Regions from separate parts of the Arthrobacter sp. UYCu512 genome, predicted to be linked through region 1. Evidence: riboswitches for the same ligand, from Rfam matches in the RefSeq annotation. Region 1 holds a riboswitch; the other holds the start of a gene.
What was found. A riboswitch is a leader RNA that binds a small molecule or an ion and turns the genes downstream of it on or off. The one in region 1 is predicted to bind cyclic di-AMP.
Positions count from the first base shown of each region.

Region 2: another riboswitch for cyclic di-AMP. It lies ahead of ABIB49_RS02180 (aggregation-promoting factor C-terminal-like domain-containing protein); the one in region 1 lies ahead of ABIB49_RS08280 (M23 family metallopeptidase).

Region 1 is NZ_JBEPPA010000006.1:165,838-172,959, forward strand. Features, by position in the region: gene ABIB49_RS08255 (molybdopterin molybdotransferase MoeA) at 1-167, opposite strand, end outside; gene ABIB49_RS08260 (DUF6457 domain-containing protein) at 164-451, opposite strand; gene mobA (molybdenum cofactor guanylyltransferase) at 473-1,132, opposite strand; gene ABIB49_RS08270 (HNH endonuclease) at 1,204-1,704, opposite strand; gene ABIB49_RS08275 (NlpC/P60 family protein) at 1,925-2,701, opposite strand; cyclic di-AMP (ydaO/yuaA leader) riboswitch at 2,959-3,117, opposite strand; gene ABIB49_RS08280 (M23 family metallopeptidase) at 3,265-4,086, opposite strand; cyclic di-AMP (ydaO/yuaA leader) riboswitch at 4,091-4,304, opposite strand; gene ABIB49_RS08285 (iron-dependent transcriptional repressor DtxR) at 4,444-5,142, opposite strand; gene serC (phosphoserine transaminase) at 5,408-6,535, shown strand; gene ABIB49_RS08295 (MFS transporter) at 6,563-7,122, opposite strand, start outside.
Region 2 is NZ_JBEPPA010000001.1:448,778-455,899, reverse strand. Features, by position in the region: gene ABIB49_RS02190 (response regulator transcription factor) at 67-807, shown strand; gene ABIB49_RS02185 (sensor histidine kinase) at 811-2,442, shown strand; cyclic di-AMP (ydaO/yuaA leader) riboswitch at 2,580-2,740, shown strand; gene ABIB49_RS02180 (aggregation-promoting factor C-terminal-like domain-containing protein) at 2,739-3,473, shown strand; gene ABIB49_RS02175 (HAD-IA family hydrolase) at 3,516-4,199, opposite strand; partial or broken gene ABIB49_RS02170 (VOC family protein) at 4,254-4,530, opposite strand; gene upp (uracil phosphoribosyltransferase) at 4,624-5,259, opposite strand; gene ABIB49_RS02160 (phosphatase PAP2 family protein) at 5,272-6,114, opposite strand; gene ABIB49_RS02155 (nucleoside deaminase) at 6,186-6,689, shown strand; gene ABIB49_RS02150 (DNA glycosylase AlkZ-like family protein) at 6,723-7,122, opposite strand, start outside.

The DNA.
Region 1 (7,122 bases):
GCCAAGTGCCGATGCGGCCCGGCTTCCGCCGCATCGGTCCTGACTGCTGGACGGTCCGCGGCCTCACCGGCCTCACCGGCGTCCACCCCGGCCAGGGGGCCGCTGAGCCCGGGCTCGGGCACTTCCCCCGCTCCAACTGCACTGCCCCGAAGGGGTGCAGTGGTCATGCGTCGGATGCTTCGTTGGCTGCGTAGTCCTTGGCGAGTTTGCTGGCCACGGCCATCGCAGCCTGCATCGAGACGGCATCCGTGGCCTGGCCGGAACCGGAGGCCAGGCCCGCGGCAAAGCCGGCGATGAAGGTCGTTAGGGGGGCCGCGGGGCGCACCACTGAGTGCGCCGCGACCCCTGCCAGGGACAGGACCTCGTTGATGTCAATTTCGACGCCGTCCAGTTCCAGGGCCTGGAGCAGGGCGCGGCACCACTCTTCCAGAGTTTCATCCTGGCTTTTCACCGTTTGCCTCCAAGTTTGAGTTCAGCCGGGGAGCCCCGGGCCGGATGCCGGGTTGTCGGCTGTCGCGGGTATGGCACCGGCCGGTTCGCTTACCCCTAACGCGGCGGCATCGCCCCATGTGTCCACATCATCGGTAGACCCCTGGGGGACGTTGACTTCCCGCACCTCCAGCCTAGCAAGAAGGGCGAACACGGACGCGTTTTCGAGCGCGCCGCGCTGCGAAGCCTCCGCGGCGCAACGTAAAAGCACAGTTGTGCCATATAGACCGACAAGTGGCTGCCGCCGACCCTCCGCTGAGACGGCCATCAGGCCATCACCAGGCGGTGCTTCCGCCGCCGCGTCCAGCAGCGCCTGGACGGCGGCACCTGCCCCGGGCATGTCAACGGCCAGGACAAGGGTGTACGGGGCCCGGGGCCGGGCGCCGCGGCTGCGTTCCAGCGCAGCCAGGCCTTCGGCGACGGCGGCGGCCGGTCCGGCAAAGGGCGGGTCCTCGCGGCAGCGCACCACACCTCGGGGCAGCGGTCCCGGGTCGGGCCCCACGACGGCTACAGCCACCGCGCCCCGCGCAGAACGCAGGGCACCCTCCAGGAGGGTGGCGCCGTCGTGGATCAGTCCGGACTTGGGGACACCTCCGAGCCGGGAGGACCGGCCCCCGGCGAGAATAACAGCATCGAATTCCACCGGCCCAGCCTAGCGCCCTCCAGGCCCGCCACCGAAGCCCACGACCGGGTCCGAGCCAACGCCGGCCGGATTCAGGCAGCGGATTCCGGCAGCAGGAAAGGGTCCCAGGCCGGTGTTGGTTTCTCCAGCTCTTTGATTTGCCAGATGGTGCCCCTCGGTGGTGCCGGGCTGAACCCGAGCTTCCAACCCATCTCCGCCGGGGTGTGGTCCCCTTTGGCGTTGTTGCACCGCAGGCAGGCAGCAACCAGGTTCTCCCAGGAATCCGCGCCGCCCCTTGATTTGGGCTGGACATGGTCGATGGTGTGCGCGGCTTTGCCGCAGTAGGCGCACCGGTGTCCGTCCCGGCGGAGCACACCGCGGCGGCTCACCGCCGTAGTGGTGTTGTACCGGGGCCTGATATACCGGTTAAGCAGTATCACTGACGGCCGGCCCAGCACATCCTGCGGCCCAACCACAGGTTCGCCGCCTTCCGCCACAACACTGGCCTTCCCGGTCAGCACAAGGACAAGCGCCCGGCGGAAGGTCACCACCGCCAGCGGCTCATATCCAGCATTAAGAACGAGAGTGCGCATCCGCATACCTCTTCACGGCCGCACCCGCCAGGGGCACGAGGGCCGGCTGCCCTGTGCATGGTCGGGCTATGGATCGACAAAACAAGAGTAAACACGGACATGGCAATTCGCCGAATCTTTTTTGCTCTCCCCTGCCCGTGTCGGCCGAAGTTCACGGATCGGCAACACAAAGGACCCCCGCCGTTTGGCGGGGGTCCTTTGTGTTGCTAAAGCTGCTGTCTTAGCCGCCGACGCGGATGAAGACCGGGCCGGAGCCGACGTTGACCGTCTGCAGGGAGGTGGTTCCACCGTTCCAGCCGCCGTGAACGGCCATGCCGTTGCCGACGTAAACGGCGATGTGGGCCATGCCGGCGCCACCGTTCTGGTAGTAGGCAAGATCGCCCGGCTGTGCCTCGGCGGCGCTCACCGTGCGGCCGAGGGACAGGTAACCTGCCGGCCAGCCGTGGTAGTTGATGCCTGCGGCAGCGAGCGCGTTCGTGGCCAGTGCGGTGCAGTCCTGGCTGACACCGAGCTGGGCATAAGCGGCAGCGGCGATCGTTGCGCCCATGCCGCTGGCGACGGCCGGCGCCTTGGAAACGGCTGCTACCGCGGTGCCGGTGGCGGCAGTTGCGGCAGCAGCGACCTGGGTACCGGCCGCTTTGGCAGCAGGCGTTTCCTGGACCTTCACAACGGGCTTCGGGGCCTCAACAACCGGAGCCGGGGTGGTGGTGACGGCCGGCTTCTCGAAGGAGATCGCGATAGTGGAAGCAGCCGAGATGGCAGCCGGGGTGCTCGACTGGACGTCGAGTGTGGAAGCGGAGGCGGATTCGCGCTGAACGTTGGCCTCAGCAGCGTTGGCTGCGATACCGCTGGTCAGGACGAGGCCGGAAGCAGCAGCGATGACTGCGGCCTGGCGACCCATGCCGCCGGCGTTGCCGCCGACAGCCTTGGCAATGACGGCCAGCGAGTTGGTCTTGGTGACCTCGGCGCGATGCCGTGCGTTTGCACGAGTAGTCATTAAGTTCTCTCTTTCGTGTTCCTGGTCCGCGCTTTTAGGCGCGGGCTGAGGACGCTCCGGCATCTTGGGGGTACGCCGGATCGCCCCGAAAATGGGTTACTTAGCGAAGGGTGTACTGCGAAGACGCGCCAAAAGCGGCAACCGTGTGGCCTGCGGTCCGGGCACCGGCAAGGCCGGCGCGATCATTGGATTCCAGCGGGCTCGAAAGAGCAGCGCAAGCGCGGTGAAGCGCGGAATTTTGGCGTGTATGCACGAAAGTAGCCTCTCCCAATGCCTGCGAGGTGAGCTGTCGGATTCGGATGGGAGTCACCCGGCCGCGCTGCTTCCTGGGAAGCTTTGCGACTTAACCCCAAGGCCTTCTTGCGAAGACCAAAATTGGTTCCCCCGCCCCTGCCAGACGATGTCATGCGAACGGACCTTGAGCGGTGGCAGAGCTAGGCAATCCACTCAAGAGCGCCAACTTCGAAAAAGTTGGCGTAGCTCAAACTTTACAGCAGTTGGACCCTAATGTCACATTCGGATCACGGCGTGTCCCCAGAATGCGAGAGTGTTCCCTCAACTTTTCAGAGCCATCCGGTCGGGTCGACGACTTCGCCGTTGACCATAACCTCGAAGTGGAGGTGGCAGCCGGTGGAGGCGCCGGTGGTACCGCTAAGAGCCACAACATCCCCGCGGGAGACCTGCTGGCCCACCTTCACGCTGGCGGAGGACAGGTGGTTGTAGGTGGTCTCCAGGCCGTTGCCGTGGTCGATCACCACGCGGTTACCACCGCCGTAGGGGTGCCAGCCGGTGAATGTCACGGTGCCGCTCGCGGCAGCGTGGACGACGGTGCCGCACTGCGCCGAGTAGTCCTGCCCGCGGTGGAACTCGCCCGAGCCTCCGGTGATGGGGCTGACGCGGTAGCCAAACGGCGACGCCGTGACCATCTGGTCCAGCGGCGCCCCAAGGCTGCCTGCGGAGGCCGCCCGGGTGATCGAGCCGGCGGACTGTGCACTGAGTAACTGCTTGAGCTTTCCGTCCGGATCGCCCTTGGTGGTTACGGCAGTGCGGCTGAAGTCGATCTTGGCCTCTGCTGCTGTCACATCCGGCTGCACGACTGCCGGGCTGGCTGCCGCGCCGGAGCCGGCGTCAGTGGCCAGAACAGGGCCAGTCGCGGGAACTGTGACGGTGAGGGCCAAGCCCGCAGCGGCCAGTGCAATACCCGCCTTTTGCCCTACACCGCTTGCGGCGGCAAAATCCGTTACTTGGCGGAAGGGGCTGCGGCGATCCCTGCGCGCGTCACGGTGCGCGTCGCGCGGACGCTCTGCCGTGATGGCAGCGGCGGGACGCGGCTCCGAGGCAGGGCCGCTCGCACGACGGCGGCCCTTGGCGGTCTGGGTGGTCAACAACGGTTCCTCTCTGGAGAGCCTGCGGAGTTAGCTGTCGGATTCGGGTCAGAGAGATCAACGACCCGGTCCGCCGTGGCAAGCAATCACGCACAGGGGCATCCGATGGATTCCGTGTTTGTGGGTACTTGCCGCTGACGGTCTTCACCCCAAGGCCGCTAAACAGCCAAAAGTGGTTCCCCCGCCCCTGCCAGGAGATGATTCTGCGACTGTTCCGCTGGCAGGGCTCGGCTTCGGATCAGATAACGCTTTGGTATCGGTACTAGTCTCCAACTATAGGCGATTAAGCCGTCCAGAGATAAATCCGTTATCAGCTTGTGGACAACTCTCGGATGGCCCCGGGCTGTCGCGGCAACCTCAGGAACCGATGGTTACAAAGACGTGGGCCGCGACCTCAGGCGGTAGTTCAAGGGCACCTTCGATGTCAGGAACGCGCACCGAAATGTACTCCCCCACGCGCTCCAGGGATACCAGGGCGCCGGGGCGGATGCCGCCTTCATCGAGCTGGACCAGCAGTTCCGGCTCCACTTGGATGGGCTCGGCCAGCCGGTCGACCCTGACACTGGAATCAGGACCATAGCCGGCCATGGCTTCGAGCAGATTCACGACGCCGTCAGGGTTGGGGTCGGCGGGCAGGCCGCCCAGTTCCGCCAGACCCGGGATCGGATTGCCATAGGGCGAGACGGTGGGATGGTTGAGAAGTTCGAAGATCCGCCGCTCCACCCGTTCGCTCATCACATGTTCCCAGCGGCAGGCCTCCTCATGGACGTAGGCCCAGTCGAGTCCGATGACGTCGGCCAGCAGCCGCTCGGCAAGCCGGTGCTTGCGCATGACTTCGATGGCGCGCTTCCGGCCAACCCCGGTCAGTTCAAGGTGGCGGTCTCCGGAGACAACCACAAGCCCGTCGCGTTCCATCCGGCCGACGGTCTGGGAAACAGTGGGACCGGAGTGGCGCAGCCGTTCGGCGATGCGGGCGCGAAGGGCGACGATGTTCTCTTCTTCAAGTTCCAGAATGGTCCGAAGATACATCTCGGTTGTATCGATCAGATCCGTCATTCAGCTCAGCTCCTCGAGCGCCGTCCTTGCGTGATTTCCACCGTACCGTGCGCTGCCGGCAACCTGGCGGGCTCCGCCGTACGTTCGCAGGCCAGCTTAGCCTAATTTGAGTTACTCCGGATAATCTCAATGACCGGACTGTGACGGTCCCTTTTGCCTCCCCCGCGGGACAGTCAGGCAGAATGAAACAACAGGCTCCGCCGCAGCCACCCTGCCGGGCCGTCACCCGAGCCACCCGTAGTACCAGCCGAAAATTGGAGCCACTGTGAGCGACACCAGCATCACGATTCCCGCAAACCTCCTTCCAAAGGACGGCCGGTTCGGCGCCGGGCCGTCCAAGGTCCGCCCGGAACAGATGGCAGCACTCGCCGCGGCGACAAAGCTGCTGGGCACGTCGCACCGCCAGGCGCCGGTCAAGAACCTGGTCGGGTCGGTCCGGAACGGGCTCAGCGCGTTCTTCCGCGCACCTGAGGGCTATGAGGTCATCCTGGGCGTCGGCGGATCAACCGCGTTCTGGGATATTGCCAGCTTCGGCCTGGTGGAGAACAAGGCACAGCACTTGTCCTTTGGCGAGTTTGGCTCCAAGTTCGCTGCCGCAACCAACAAGGCACCGTTCCTGGCCGATTCCGCCATCATCAAGTCGGAGCCGGGCACCCGTCCGCAAGCCCGGGCCGAAGCCGGCGTCGACGTTTACGCGTGGCCGCAGAATGAGACGTCCACCGGCGTCGCGGCTCCGGTGCGGCGCGTCGAAGGCGCCGATGAGGGTTCGCTCGTCCTGGTGGACGCAACGTCAGCTGCCGGCGGACTGGACGTCGACGTCGCGGAAGCGGATGTGTACTACTTCGCTCCGCAGAAGAACTTTGCTTCCGACGGCGGGCTTTGGCTTGGTTTGTTCTCCCCGGCCGCGCTGGAGCGTGCGGCCCGGATCAAGGCCGGCGGCCGCTGGATCCCGGACTTCCTGGACCTCCAAACCGCGGTTGAGAACTCCAGGCTGAACCAGACCTACAACACGCCGGCGCTGGCAACCCTCGTTACCCTCGACGCCCAGGTGCAGTGGCTCAATGCGAACGGCGGGCTGGACTTCGCCTCGGCACGGACCGCGGACTCAGCGGGACGGATCTACCGCTGGGCCGAGGCCTCGGCGTTCGCCACCCCGTTTGTGGCAAGGCCAGAGGACCGCTCCAACGTCATTGCGACGATCGACTTCGACGACTCGGTCGATGCAGCCGCGATCGCCGGTGCGCTGCGCGCCAACGGCATTGTGGACACCGAACCGTACCGGAAACTGGGCCGTAACCAACTGCGCATCGCCACTTTCGTGGCCATCGAGCCGGACGATGTCTCGGCTCTGCTGGAATGCATCGACTATGTGGTGGGCGAACTGAAAAAGTAGCACCCCGAACGCAGCGGCGCCGCAGCGTCAGTGTTCGACGGCGCCGCCCGGGTTTTGGCCCCGGGCGGCGCCGCCTGCCGGCGGCCCGCTGCCGTCGGGTCCAGCTTCCCTCCGCGTGCCGGCGGAGACGACACGGAAGTGGTTCAGCCCCCGGGCCCGGCGGTCGAACCGGAGCCGCAGCCTTTTGGCCCGGACGATCCACAACAGCCCGATCAGGGCAGCGACCAGTCCGGACGCCGCCGCGATACTCAGGGCCCAGCGCGGACCGGCAATGTTCGCCACCCAGCCCACGAACGGCGCGCCGATCGGCGTGCCGCCCATAAAGATGGCCATATAGAGCGCCATCACCCGGCCGCGCATCACCGGGTCAGTCGTGGTCTGCACATAGCCATTGGCGCTTGTCATCATCGTGATGGCGAAGAGCCCGACCGGTACCAGTGCCACCCCGAACCAGAAGTAGCTGGGGGCCAGCGCGGCGACGCCGGAGGTCACACCAAAGGCACCGGCCGCGCCGAAAATGAACCGCAGCCGGGGCTTCTTCCGGCCGGCTGACAGCAGCGCGCCAGCGACCGAGCCAATGGCCATGA
Region 2 (7,122 bases), on a different contig from region 1:
GGGATTCACAGGTGCCGCACAGGATCACCAAAGGCGTAGCTAACCGGCAGATCGGAGAGTTGTCCCATGGCCACCTCGCACTCCATGACCAACAACCTCCCGCAGCTGAGCCATCCGGACGGCTCCCCCATCCGCGCCCTGGTAGTGGACGATGAACCGAGCCTCTCCGAGCTGATGAGCATGGGCCTGCGAATGGCGGGCTGGTCGGTGGCTGTCGCCGCCGACGGACCGGAGGCCATGAAGCTCGCCCGGGAATTCCGGCCCGACGTCCTGGTGCTCGACGTGATGCTGCCCGGGTTCGACGGCGTCGAGCTCCTCGGCAGGATCCGGGCCTTCGCGCCGGAGGTACCGGCATTGTTCCTGACGGCAAAGGACGACGTCCAGGACCGCATCACCGGGCTGGCTGCCGGCGGCGACGACTACGTGACTAAGCCGTTCAGCATGGAGGAAGTGTTGCTCCGCCTGCACCGGCTGGTCCAGCGGTCCGGGGTGGCAGCAATGGATACGGCCGAACTCGTCGTCGGGGACCTTGTCTTGAACATCGACACACGGGAAGTGCGGCGCGCAGGTGACGAGCTCCACCTCACGGCCACCCAGTTCGAGCTGCTGCGCTACCTCATGGAGAACCCGAAACTGGTCGTCAGCAAAGCCCAAATCCTGGACCGTGTCTGGGACTACGACTTTGGCGGGCAGGCCAACATCGTGGAGCTCTACATCTCCTACCTCCGCAAGAAGGTCGACGCCGTCCACCCGCCGATGATCCACACGGTCCGCGGCGCCGGCTATGTCCTGAAGCCGGCGGACTGAATCGTGCCTGTCCGTTCCGGCAGGGCCGGCCCCGCCGGACCCGTGTGGCACACCCCTTCCAGCTGGCACCTGCGCACCCGGCTTGTTCTGGTTGCCATGGCCCTTCTGGTGGCGATCTGCGGTGCTGTCGGCCTAGTCAGTTACGCCTCGATGGATTCCTTCCTGACCAGGCAGCTCGACACACAACTCGAGCAAGCCGCGGACCGTGCCCGCGAGTTTGGCCGCACCGGCGGCCGCGCCGACCCCCTTGAGGCCCGGGGCCAGGGAATCGGGACCCTTAACGCCAGGATCGTGGCCGGCTCGGTACGCGGCGCCGGTTTCCTCGCCGAAGACGCCACCCGAAAGTCCCTGACCAGGGAGGACAACGCAGCTCTCCTGTCGCTCCCTGCGAGCAGCGAGCCGGTCAACCGGTCTCTTTCCGCCGGGGCCTATCGGCTGGTAGCTTTCACGGCCCCGGACGGCGGCGTGATCGTGACCGGGCTGCCGCTCGCCGAGAAATTGAACACGCTGGCCTCTTTGGTTTGGACTATGGTGCTTGTCTCTGCGGGCGGCCTTGTTGTCATTGGCCTCGCCGGCACGGCGTTGATTCGCCGCACCATGAAGCCGCTCGATCAGCTCTCCGAGGTGGCCACGAAAGTGTCCCGCCTTCCCCTCGACGCCGGAGAAGTCGGACTTGCCATGCGGGTGCCCGCATCCGCAGCACATCCCGGCACCGAGGTGGGCAGTGTTGGCCACGCCCTGAACCTGATGCTGGACAATGTGTCCAGCGCACTCGAAGCCCGGCAGAAGAGCGAAATGAAGGTCCGCCAGTTTGTCGCAGACGCCTCGCACGAGCTGCGCACACCCCTGACGGCGATCCGCGGGTACACCGATCTGATGCGGATGACCGAACACTTCACCCCAGACGGCGAGAAGTCCCTGGCCCGGGTGCAGAGCCAGTCCGAGCGGATGACCACCCTGGTGGAGGATCTGCTCCTGCTTGCCCGGCTGGACGAGGGCCGGCCGCTCCGCCTCAGCGACGTGGACCTCACCCAGCTGGCCATCGAGACGGTGAGCGACGAAAAAGTGATGGCACCGGACCGGGTATGGCACTTGGAGCTCCCGGCGGAGCCGGTGGTGGTCCGCGGCGACACGACCCAGCTCCACCAGGTTCTGGCCAACCTGCTCTCCAACGCACGCAAGCACACTGGAACCGGCACCACCGTGGTGACAGCTGTGCAGCGGGCTCCCGACGGCACCGCCGTGATGACCGTAACGGACAACGGCCCCGGGATCGCCCCGGAGTTCGTGGACCGGGTCTTTTCGAGGTTTACGCGCGCGGATGCGTCGCGCAGGAATCCTGCAACCGGTACAACGCCGGTGTCCGGCCGGCCTCGCCCGCTCGTGCCGCTGCGCGCACACCGGCTGCCGTCCGCACCGGGTGCGGACTCACCCCTCGCCGCCGCGGCTGCCGGCCCGGCCCGAACTGCCGCGTCGTCTGAGGGCACCAGCGGGCTGGGATTGTCAATTGTGCAGTCGATTGTGGAAGCCCATGGCGGCACTGTCAGCGTAACGTCGGTGCCGGGCCGGACCGAGTTCACCGTTCGGCTGCCGGACGCTCCGGCCGAGGACCGGACACCCCGCCGCTCCAGCTAATCCGCGAAGCAATCCGCCGCGCCGAACCCGCCGCTCCTGTTATCGAAATGTGACATTGGCGTTCCGGTCCTGTACCGTTTTTAGCGTGCGGTCATCACTCGGACCGCATATCCGGATGCACGCCAAACTCTGCCGCCTCCCGGATTCCGCTGGATTAGGCAGAGGCGGGGGACCCAGAGTTCCCGGGCATTTCTGCACATTGCGCCCTTGGGGTGAAGCCGTCACGTGAGATTCCGTGCGGCCGGGTGACCTCATCCGAACCCGACAGCTAACTCCGCAGGCGTTGAGAGGCGACCATGACTGAATTCACGGTACAAACACGCCCTGAGGGCGATGTAAAGAGGCGCTCCAAGCCGTCGCGACACCGCGCCGAGCCCGCCAAACCGGCGTCGGCCCTGTCCCGGTTCACCACCGGCCTGGGCTCCACCGGCCGCCGGGCGGCAGTTGTCGCAGCGGCGTGTGCAGTGCTCGTGGGAGCCGGCGCCGCCGGCCAGGCGTCGGAGACAGCCACCCGCAACGCCAGCAGCGCCAGCAGCGCCACAAAATCGGCAGTCAGCGCGGATCCGCTGCAGCACCTCGACTTTGAACGCGTCCTGGTGGCGAACCAGACCGTTAGCCCGCCGGCCGATGCCCCGGCCCCGGTCGCCGAGGTTAAGCCTGCCGAGTTACCGGCCCCCGCCGCCGCACCGGCGCCGGAGCCCGCGCCGGTTCCTGTTGCCGTTGACGATCCCGCCGGAGCGCAGGCTTATGCGGCCAGCCAACTGGGTGCCCACGGCTGGGACGCCGGCCAGATGCAGTGCCTGGTCAAACTCTGGACCAAGGAGTCTGACTGGAAGACTACTGCCACCAACCCGAGCAGCGGCGCCTACGGCGTGGTTCAGTCCCTCCCGGCCGAGAAGATGGCCAGCGCAGGCGCCGACTACCTCACGAATTACCGGACGCAGATCAACTGGGGACTGAACTACGTCCAGGAACGCTACGGCTCACCGTGCGGGGCGCTGAACTTCCACTACGCGAACAACTGGTACTGAGCTGCGGCGGAGGCACCGGCCCTTCGAAACGGGGCCACGGTTTCACAGCCGGAAAGAGATGATGCTGCGGCCGGCGTCGTCGACCCCGACCTCGCACAAGACGGCTGAGTAATCGGCGATGCGCAGAACGCCGTCGGGCAGTTCGCCGGGGTTCGGGCCTACCGCCACCGTCCGCATCCCGGCAGCCAGGCCGGCGGCGATGCCGGCCGGCGCGTCCTCGAAAACCACGGCGTCCGCCGGGTCCACTCCGAGCAGTTCGGCCGCGCGCAGGTAGCCTTCCGGGTGTGGCTTACCGCGGCCGACGAGATCTGCTGTCACGGCGGTGGCGGGCAAGGCAAGACCGGCGGCGGCCATCCGAATGTCTGCCAGCAGCCGGTCCGCCGATGTCACCAGGGCGACGGCGTCCGCCGGCAGCAGGCGCAGCAACCCGGCAGCGCCCGGCAATGCCACGATGCCGGCAGTCCTGGCGCGTTCCATGGCACCCAGTTCCGCGGTGAGGGCCGCGACGTCGGCTCCCGCCGGCGCGAAGCGCCGCACCGTGTCCGCTGCCTGAACGCCATGGGAGGTGCGCAGGATCTCGGCAAGGTCCAGACCATAGCGGGCAGCAAACTCCCCCCAGACCTGTTCCACCGCTGCGGTGGAATCAACGAGAGTCCCGTCCATGTCAAAAAGCACCGCCCGGACGGTGAAGGCGGTCGGAAGCGCGGTGCCGGTAACTGAAGTCATCGTCCCATCTTGCCGCGTACCAACCGGATGTTCCGGATCCCTTGGCTGTCCGGAGCCGGTTGACCGTGCCGTGAGCTGTTGCACCGCCCACTTGTTGCCGTCGGGATCGGCAAAGTAGAGGAAATGTCCCCAGTCCTGGACATCGACGCCGCTGCCGTCCACGCCGTTGTCCTTGAGCTGCTTGTGGGCGGCCTGAATGTCGCTGACCACGAGTTGCAGGGTCGGTGCCGTACCCGGCGGTGCATCGCTGGGGCCCTCACCGAACGCGATCGAGCAGCCCGAGCCCGGCATCGGATACGGGAATTAAAATGAGTTCGAGTTTCCAGTCCATGGGCTCAGGCCAGTCCCGTGTTGAGTTTCCCGGCAGGCCGGGCCCCCACTGGTGGGAAGGTCCGCCGCGCCGGTGTTGCTGCCGGGCGCTGGCTCAGCCGGCCACACCGTAGAGACGGTCGCCGGCGTCGCCCAGACCCGGGACGATATAGGACTTCTCGTTGAGCTTCTCGTCGATCGAAGCAAGCACGATCGTGACGTTGGCGTCAGCCAGCTCTTCTTCCAGCTTCGCCAGGCCTTCCGGCGCGGCCAGCAGGCAGATGCAGGTGACATCGGAGGCGCCGCGTTTGAAGAGGAACTTGATGGCCTCGCGCAACGTCCCGCCGGTGGCAAGCATGGGGTCCAGGACGAAGATCTGCCGGTCCGTGAGGTCCTCGGGGAGGCGCTCGGCGTACGTGATGATGTCCAGGGTTTCTTCGTCGCGGGCCATGCCCAGGAAACCGACCTCAGCGGTGGGGACCAGCTTGGTCATGCCCTCGAGCATGCCGAGGCCGGCTCGCAGGATGGGGACAACCAACGGAGTCGGTTTGGTGAAGGCGGTGCCAACTGTGGTGCTGACCGGCGTCTCGATGGTCACCGGTTGGGTGCGGACATCGCGGGTGGCCTCATACGCCAGGAGCGTGACGAGCTCCTCGGTGAGCTGGCGGAAGACCGGGGACGGGGTGTTTTTGTCCCGCAGAACGGTGAGTTTATGGGCGACCAGCGGGTGGTCCACAACGAAAGTGCGCATGGGTCAAAACTATCACCCGGCGGATGGGGTCCTGCCCGTGGGACCGGGGGCGCCGGCGTCGCGCTCCTCACCCGCAGTGCTGCCGCCGGTGGCGTCGGCGTTAAGGTGGACCTCGTTGTCAAACGTCGGGGCTGGACCGGCCTGTTCGCGGTGCCGCAGGACGTGGAAGAGCCGGTGGGCCAGGATCACTATCCCGACCCATGCCAGGCCCAGAATCCAGCCGAAGATTACATCGGTCATCCAGTGGTGGCCCAGATAGACCCGGCTCATTCCCATCGCGAAGATGAAGACCGCGCCGGCCGCTATCAGGCCCACCCGGGCGATGGTGCGTGTGATCTGCAGGCATGCGAGGTACACCACCAGGCCGATCACCACAGTGGTATTGAGCGTGTGGCCGCTGGGGAACGACGGCGATGACTCATAAGGCGGCACGGCGTCGGTGTGGTCCGGGCGGGTCCGGCCGATCAGTTTCTTGCCGATGGCGGTTGCCGTCACAGAGACCGCGGCGGCGCCTCCGATCAGGATCAGCGGCCGCCAGGTCCGGCTGGCCCAGATGAGCGCCGCCGTAAGCAGGCTGGCCAGGATGGGCATCCCGATCCCGCCGCCGATATTGGTGAATCCCGTGACGAACGAGTCGAGGGCGGGACTGCGCAACTGTTCCATCATCCCGAGGGTGGGCTTGTCCAGGTTGGCCAGGCCGGCGTCGTCCACCACGTTGTCGTAGACCTCGGCGCTTAGCAGGGCCAGGACCAGCACCACCACACCGCCGATCAGCATCGTGGCCCACAGCGCCGCGTAGGGCACCACCCATTTACCCCAACGGCGGGTCAACCAGCGCTCTGTCCCGGTCTTCACGGTTTCTCCCGAATGTCGTGCCGGGCAGCCGGGCTGCACAGCTTGCTTACTGTCGAAACTATCATTGAGCCATGACTTCCCCGCACCCCCGCCATGCCGATTGGATGGGCCTGGCCCTTGAGGACGCTCGTGCCGCACTGGCCACTGCGGACGTACCGATCGGCGCCGTTGTCATCGGTCCGGACGGTACGGTGCTCGGCCGCGGCCGCAATGAACGCGAGGCCCTCGGGGACCCGACGGCGCACGCCGAGATGGTAGCCATCCGGGCGGCTGCCGCGCGGCTGCAGGAGCCTGATTCGCGGGGCCGGAACGGCGGGGACGGCTGGCGTTTGGCGGACTGCACCCTGGTGGTGACCCTGGAGCCTTGCGCCATGTGTGCCGGGGCCGTGGTGTTGGCCCGGATTCCGCGCGTGGTATTCGGAGCGTGGGACGAGAAGGCCGGGGCCGCCGGCTCCGTCTTCGACATCCTCCGCGAGCGCCGGCTCAACCACTGGGTGGAAGTGTATGGCGGGATAAGGGAGTCCGAAAGTGCGGCGCTGCTGCGGGATTTTTTTGCCGGGCACCGCGGCAGCTAAGCCCGGCCGGGTCCTCTTCACCGCTTCCGCACACTAGCTGGAGCCGGTTGCGGCTGCCGCCAGGCCGTCGATGCGCTTTTGCCGGGTGGCCGGCGAGTCGAGGCTGAAGGCGCGAAAGTCGCCCAAGTCCGCACGGATCCACTCCTGAACTTCGGCGATCCGCCGGATCACGGCAGCCGTAGGCCGGTGGAACAGCCACGGCACGATCCGTTCCTTCCCGGGATCGTACTGCCAGAGTCCGATGATCCGGCCTCGGTCGAAAATCGGGTGATCCGGAAGGTCCGCCTGAAGGGCAAGCGAACCCCTTGTTATCAGGTGCCGGTCCTCCTCGGCCAGCATTTCCGCCGCGTTGCGCCGCAAGAGCGTCAGTGAGTCGGTTCCGGCGAGCAGCTGGATCTGCTCGCCGGCTGGCTCCTCGAAGGCCGCGAGACGC